Regions from separate parts of the Streptomyces mayteni genome, predicted to be linked through region 1. Evidence: predicted binding sites of a transcription regulator. Region 1 holds the regulator's gene; the other holds the start of a gene.
What was found. The regulator HrcA, encoded in region 1, represses chaperone genes, less so after heat shock. The targets are predictions, from matches to a motif close to TTNGCACTCNGNNNNNCNGAGTGCNAA.
Positions count from the first base shown of each region.

Region 2: a site for HrcA is predicted at 1,611-1,637, ahead of groL (chaperonin GroEL). Genes of this name have one in related genera too.

Region 1 is NZ_BAAGPR010000178.1:1,755-5,158, reverse strand. Features, by position in the region: gene dnaJ (molecular chaperone DnaJ) at 1-974, opposite strand, end outside; gene hrcA (heat-inducible transcriptional repressor HrcA) at 976-1,992, opposite strand; gene ACYVPE_RS37840 (MBL fold metallo-hydrolase) at 2,179-2,886, shown strand; gene ACYVPE_RS37835 (DUF3097 domain-containing protein) at 2,899-3,404, shown strand, end outside.
Region 2 is NZ_BAAGPR010000080.1:9,106-12,509, reverse strand. Features, by position in the region: gene groL (chaperonin GroEL) at 1-1,449, opposite strand, end outside; gene ACYVPE_RS28135 (cold-shock protein) at 1,795-1,998, opposite strand; gene ACYVPE_RS28130 (MoaD/ThiS family protein) at 2,460-2,735, opposite strand; gene thrC (threonine synthase) at 2,786-3,404, opposite strand, start outside.

The sequences.
Region 1 (3,404 bases):
AGGTCGCCCCGGCCGTTGCTCCGCAGGTGGGTGACGCCGCGGTTGTGGAGCGGGATCGACTGCCCCGACTGGGTGCCGGGACGGATGTCGACCTCCTCCATCCCGTCCAACGTCTCCAGCGGCACCTTGGTGCCCAGGGACGCGGCCGTCATCGGGATGGTGACCGTGCAGTGCAGGTCGTCGCCGCGCCGCTGGAAGACGGGGTGCGGTTTCTCCCTGATCTCCACGTACAGGTCGCCCGCGGGGCCGCCGCCCGGGCCGACCTCGCCCTCGCCGGCCAGCTGGATCCGGGTGCCGTTGTCGACACCGGCCGGGATCTTCACCGTCAGCGAGCGCCTGGTGCGCACCCGGCCGTCGCCCGCGCACTCGGGACAGGGGGTGGGCACCACGGTGCCGAAGCCCTGGCACTGCGGGCAGGGCCGCGACGTCATGACCTGGCCGAGGAAGGAGCGGGTGACCTGGGAGACCTCGCCGCGGCCGCGGCACATGTCGCAGGTCTGCGCCGAGGTGCCAGGCGCGGCGCCCTCGCCGTTGCAGGTGCCGCAGACCGTGGCCGTGTCGACCTGGATCTCCTTGGTGGTGCCGAACGCCGCCTCGTTCAGGTCGATCTCGAGCCTGATCATGGCGTCCTGGCCGCGCCGGGTGCGGGACTTCGGGCCGCGCTGCGAGGCGGTGCCGAAGAACGCGTCCATGATGTCCGAGAAGTTCCCGAAGCCGGCGCCGCCGAAGCCGGCACCCGCCCCCGCGCCCCCGCCGGGGCCCATCGGATCCCCGCCCAGGTCGTACATCTGCTTCTTCTGCGGGTCGGAGAGCACCTCGTAGGCGGTGTTGATCTCCTTGAACCGCTCCTGGGTCTTGGGATCCGGGTTCACATCCGGATGGAGCTCCCGCGCGAGCCGGCGGAAGGCCTTCTTGATCTCCTCCTGCGATGCGTCACGCTGCACACCGAGGATCGCGTAGTAGTCAGCCGCCACCTTAGTTCTCCGCGAGAATCTGTCCGACGTACCGTGCCACTGCGCGCACCGCTCCCATCGTTCCCGGATAGTCCATGCGGGTCGGTCCGACCACGCCGAGCTTCGCCACCGCCTCGCCTCCAGAACCGTAGCCGACGGAGACGACCGAGGTGGACGTCAGGCCCTCGTGAGCGTTTTCATGCCCAATCCGGACGGTCATACCCGGATCCTTGGCCTCCCCCAGCAACTTGAGCAGCACGACGTGCTCCTCGAGCGCTTCGAGCACCGGCCGGATCGTCAGCGGGAAGTCCTGTCCGAAGCGGGTGAGGTTGGCGGTGCCGCCGATCATCAGCCGCTCCTCCTTCTCCTCCACCAGCGTCTCCAGCAGGATGGAGAGGACCACGGAGACCGTGCCTCGCTCCTCGTGCTCGAAGGAGTCCGCCAGGTCGGCCACCAGCCGCGGCACCTCGGCGAAGCGCTCGCCGACGATCCGGCTGTTGAGCCGGGCACGGAGGTCGGCGATCGACGCCTCGCCGAACGGCGCCGGGCAGTCGACCATCCGCTGCTCGACGCGGCCGGTGTCGGTGATCAGCACCAGCATCAGCCGGGCCGGCGCCAGCGAGAGCAACTCGACGTGGCGCACGGTGGAGCGGCTGAGCGACGGGTACTGGACGACGGCGACCTGCCGGGTGAGCTGCGCGAGCAGCCGCACCGTGCGGGCCACCACGTCGTCGAGGTCGAGCGCGGACTCCAGAAAGCTGTGGATGGCCCGGCGCTCGGCGACCGAGAGCGGCTTGACGTCGGCGAGCTTGTCGACGAAGAGCCGGTAGCCCTTGTCGGTGGGCACCCGGCCGGCGCTGGTGTGCGGCTGGGCGATGTAGCCCTCCTCCTCCAGCACCGCCATGTCGTTGCGCACGGTGGCCGGGGAGACCTGAAGGTTGTGTCGCTCCGTGAGCGCCTTGGAACCGACCGGCTCCTCGGTGCCCACATAGTCCTGGACGATGGCTCGCAACACCTCGAGTCTGCGTTCGCTGAGCATGCCGCACACCTCCCGCCCGGCCGTCGTTCCTGCCTGCCCGCCCTGGCACTCAGTCGTGGGGAGTGCCAACCCTGTCCAGTGTACGGCCGGGTAGCACGGCCAGGGAATCGTGAACGGGGAGACGGTATCGCGTGATCGGCCGTCTTCCGGGCCGGAACGTTTCTGTCGTGACGCTAACGTCGCAGCATGACGACGCGATGGGAAGACCTGGCGCCCGGAGTGGTGCGACGGCGGCTGGCGGGCTGGGACGAGACGGTCGGCGCGGTGGCGGGCCGGGACGGGCTGCTGCTGGTCGACGCCGGCCCCTCGCTGCCGGCCGGCGCCGAGCTCGGCGAGGAGCTGCGGGAGCGGTTCGGCCGCCCGGTGACCCGGCTGCTGCTCACCCACCCGCACTTCGACCACGTGCTGGGCGCCGGCGCCTTCCCGGACGCCGAACGGTACGGTCCGCCGCTGACCGACTGGTCGCAGGTCGCCGCCGACGCGGTGCGGCAGGGGGTCGACCCGGCGCTGGCCTCGGACGCGGCGGAGGCGCTCGGCGCGCTGCCGCCGACCCGTGAGGTCGGCGGGGAGCTGACGCTCGACCTGGGCGGCGGCCGGGAGGTGGTGCTCGCGGACCTCGGCCCGGCGCACTCGCCCCACGACCTGGTGGTGCTGGTGCCGGGTCCCGCGCCGGTGGTGTTCTGCGGTGACCTGGTCGAGGAGTCGGGCGAGCCGCAGGCGGGGCCTGACGCGGAGCCGGCCCGCTGGCCGGCCGCCCTGGACCGGCTGCTGGCGCTCGGCGGCACCACGGCGCGCTATGTGCCGGGGCACGGCGCGGTGGTGGACGCGGCCTTCGTCCTGGCCCAACGGGAGGCGCTCGCCGAGCGGTTCGGGGTGCCGCCGGCGGCCTCGTGATCTGATGAGCCCATGCGTGGAGGACAGTACGGCGGGCAGCACGGCGGACAGTACGGCAGGGCCTACGACCCGGATCTGACGCCGCCGTGGAAGCGGCGCGCCCCCGTTCCCGAGGTGCCGGCCGAGCCCGGCCTGGTCGTCGAGGACGTGACGACCGGCTTCTGCGGCGCGGTGATCCGCTGCGAGAAGACGGCCCAGGGGCCGACGGTCACGCTGGAGGACCGCTTCGGCGCCCACCGGGTGTTCCCGCTGGAGCCGGCCGGCTTCCTGCTGGAGGGGAGGACGGTGACGCTGGTCCGCCCGGCGCAGACCGCCGCCACGCCCGCCGGGCCGGCCAGGACCGCCTCCGGCTCGATCGCGGTACCGGGCGCCCGGGCGCGGGTCGCGCGCGCCGGGCGCATCTACGTGGAGGGGCGCCACGACGCGGAGCTGGTCGAGAAGGTCTGGGGCGACGACCTGCGGATCGAGGGCGTGGTCGTGGAGTACCTGGCCGGCGTCGACGACCTGCCGGCCGTCGT
Region 2 (3,404 bases), on a different contig from region 1:
GACGTACTCGCCGGTGGCCGCGTTCAGGCCGTGGCCCGGGGTCAGGCCGCGGACCTTCTCGACCACGACGCCGCCCTCGAGGCCGGCGTTGACCGCGATCTGCTTCAGCGGGGCCTCGAGCGCCAGCTTGACGGCGGCGGCACCGGTGGCCTCGTCGCCGTCCAGGTCCAGCTTGTCGAAGACCGAGGCGGCCTGCAGCAGGGCGACGCCACCACCGGCGACGATGCCCTCCTCGACGGCGGCCTTGGCGTTGCGCACCGCGTCCTCGATGCGGTGCTTGCGCTCCTTGAGCTCCACCTCGGTGGCGGCGCCGGCCTTGATGACGGCCACGCCGCCGGCCAGCTTCGCGAGGCGCTCCTGGAGCTTCTCGCGGTCGTAGTCCGAGTCGGAGTTGTCGATCTCGGCGCGGATCTGGTTGACGCGGCCCTGGACCTGCTCGCTGTCACCGGCACCGTCGACGATGGTGGTCTCGTCCTTGGTGATGACCACCTTGCGGGCGCGGCCCAGCAGGTCGAGGGTGGCGTTCTCCAGCTTGAGACCGACCTCCTCGGAGATGACCTGGCCGCCGGTGAGGATGGCGATGTCGTTGAGCATGGCCTTGCGGCGGTCGCCGAAGCCCGGGGCCTTGACGGCGACGGACTTGAAGGTGCCGCGGATCTTGTTCACGACGAGCGTGGACAGGGCCTCGCCCTCGACGTCCTCGGCGATGATCAGCAGCGGCTTGCCGGACTGCATGACCTTCTCCAGCAGCGGCAGCAGGTCCTTCACGCTGCCGATCTTGGAGTTGACGATGAGGATGTAGGGGTCCTCGAGCTCCGCCTCCATGCGCTCCATGTCGGTGGCGAAGTAGGCCGAGATGTAGCCCTTGTCGAAGCGCATGCCCTCGGTGAGCTCGAGCTCGAGCCCGAAGGTCTGCGACTCCTCGACGGTGATGACGCCTTCCTTGCCGACCTTGTCCATGGCCTCGGCGATCAGCTCGCCGATCTGGGTGTCGCCGGCGGAGATGGAGGCGGTGGAGGCGATCTGCTCCTTGGTCTCGACCTCCTTGGCCTGGCCGAGCAGGGCCTCGGAGACCTTCTCGACCGCGGCCTCGATGCCCCGCTTCAGGGCCATCGGGTTGGCACCGGCGGCCACGTTGCGCAGGCCCTCGCGGACCAGTGCCTGGGCCAGCACGGTGGCGGTGGTGGTGCCGTCGCCAGCGACGTCGTCCGTCTTCTTGGCGACCTCCTTGACGAGCTCCGCGCCGATCTTCTCGTAGGAGTCCTCGAGCTCGATCTCCTTGGCGATGGAGACACCGTCGTTGGTGATGGTCGGAGCGCCCCACTTCTTCTCAAGGACGACGTTCCGGCCCTTGGGGCCGAGCGTGACCTTGACGGCGTCCGCGAGCTGGTTCATCCCGCGCTCGAGGCCGCGCCGCGCCTCCTCGTTGAACGCGATGATCTTGGCCATGTGAAGGGGTCCTCCCAGGTACCGGGGTGGATTACTCCGGACCGCGCTGGCGCCCGCGACGGACGGCCCATCGGCCGGCGGTTCCTTGCCCCACCTGCCGAACGGACCTCACCGAACCGGTCCTTGCTGTCACTCTCACCCGGAGAGTGCTAACGCCATGATTAGCACTCTCCCCCCAAGAGTGCAAGCGGCCCGAAGGGCCTCCATGAGGGGTGGTGGTCGGGCGACGGGAAGGGCGCAAGCGGCGACCGGTGGGGGGAGGCGGGGCGGGAGGCGCGCCGAGGGCCCGCGCCCAAGGTGCGGACGCGGGCCCTCGGCATCGAGGCCGTGGTACGGTCGGGCGGTTCAGACGGCCACCCGGACCATGTCGGCCTGTGGCCCCTTCTGTCCTTGCGAGATCTCGAACTCGACCCGCTGACCCTCTTCGAGAGTGCGGTAGCCGTCCATCTGAATCGCGCTGTAGTGGACGAACACGTCCGCACCACCGTCTACCGCGATGAAGCCGTAGCCCTTCTCCGCGTTGAACCACTTGACGGTGCCCTGAGCCATTCCTAACTCCCCATTTTGCTGGCCCTTTCACGAGACCGCGCTTCGCGGGCCCGGGTCAGACCTCATCAGACCCAACCCCCGGGCGGTGTGGGGGTGTGCGCCGGAACGCGTCGACCGCCGCTGAATGTATCTGGACGGACGCCCAGTGCAACAGGCCAATCGAGGGAGAATTCTTGGCAAGCCAGAACGGGCAAATGCCCAATATTAGCTGAAAGTTGAATCATTCGCCTGGGCTTTTTCGCCCCAACCCGACAATTCGTACGTCGATTTTCGGCACATTATTTGCGCCATGTGTCGCGAATTCATATGCGGGTGGCATCGGCCAGCGGCGCTCCGGAGCTCACTCTATCGCTCTCCAGACGGCCGCCCGCCCCGAGCCGCGGGGGCTCGAGGCGGGCGTGGAGTGCGTGTGGAGCTGGGGATTTGCGGTGGTAACGGCCGCTTACCGGACAAACGGAACGTCAGCCTCCGGCGACGGCCGGAATGATCGACACGCCCGCGCCGTCCGGCGTGGGGGTGAGCAGCCCTTCGGTGAAGCGGACGTCGTCGTCGTTCACATAAACGTTGACGAACCGCCGCAACCTGCCCTCGTCGTCCAGCACCCGGGCGGCGATCCCCTGGTGGTTGCGGTCCAGGTCGGCCAGCACCTCGGCCAGGGTCCCGCCGTCGGCCTGGACCTCGGACTGCCCGCCGGTGTAGGTGCGGAGGATGGTGGGGATTCGGACGGTCACGCTCATCTGGTTCTACCTCCCGTGAGGGGTTGGCCGGGTCGGGTCGGGGCGGCGGGTCACGCCAGACCGGCTTGCCGGAACGCGTCGAGGCTCGGCGGGATCGTCGCGGTCGGGCCGGCCGCCGAGGCGACCGCGTCCAGGGTCTTGAGGCCGTCGCCGCTGTTGATGACGACGGTGGTCAGGGAGGGGTCGAGCGCGCCCTCCTCGATCAGCTTCCTGGTGACGCCCAGCGTCACGCCGCCCGCGGTCTCGGTGAAGATGCCCTCGGTGCGGGCCAGCAGGCGGATCGCGTCCACCACCTGCTCGTCCGTGACGTCGGCCACGGCGCCGCCGGTGCGCCGCGCGATGTCCAGCACGTAGGGGCCGTCCGCCGGGTTGCCGATCGCCAGGGACTTGGCGATGGTGTTCGGCTTGACCGGGCGGACCACGTCGTGGCCGTCCCTGAAGGCCCGGGAGACCGGCGAGCAGCCCTCGGCCTGGGCGCCGAAGATCCGGTAAGGACGGTCCTCGACCAGGCCGGTGGCGATCAGCTCCTTGAGCCCCTTGTCGATCTTGGTGAGCTGCGATCCGGAGGCGATCGGGATCACCAGCTGGTCGGGCAGCCGCCAGCCGAGCTGCTCGCAGATCTCGAAGGCCAGCGTCTTGGAGCCCTCCGCGTAGTAGGGGCGGAGGTTG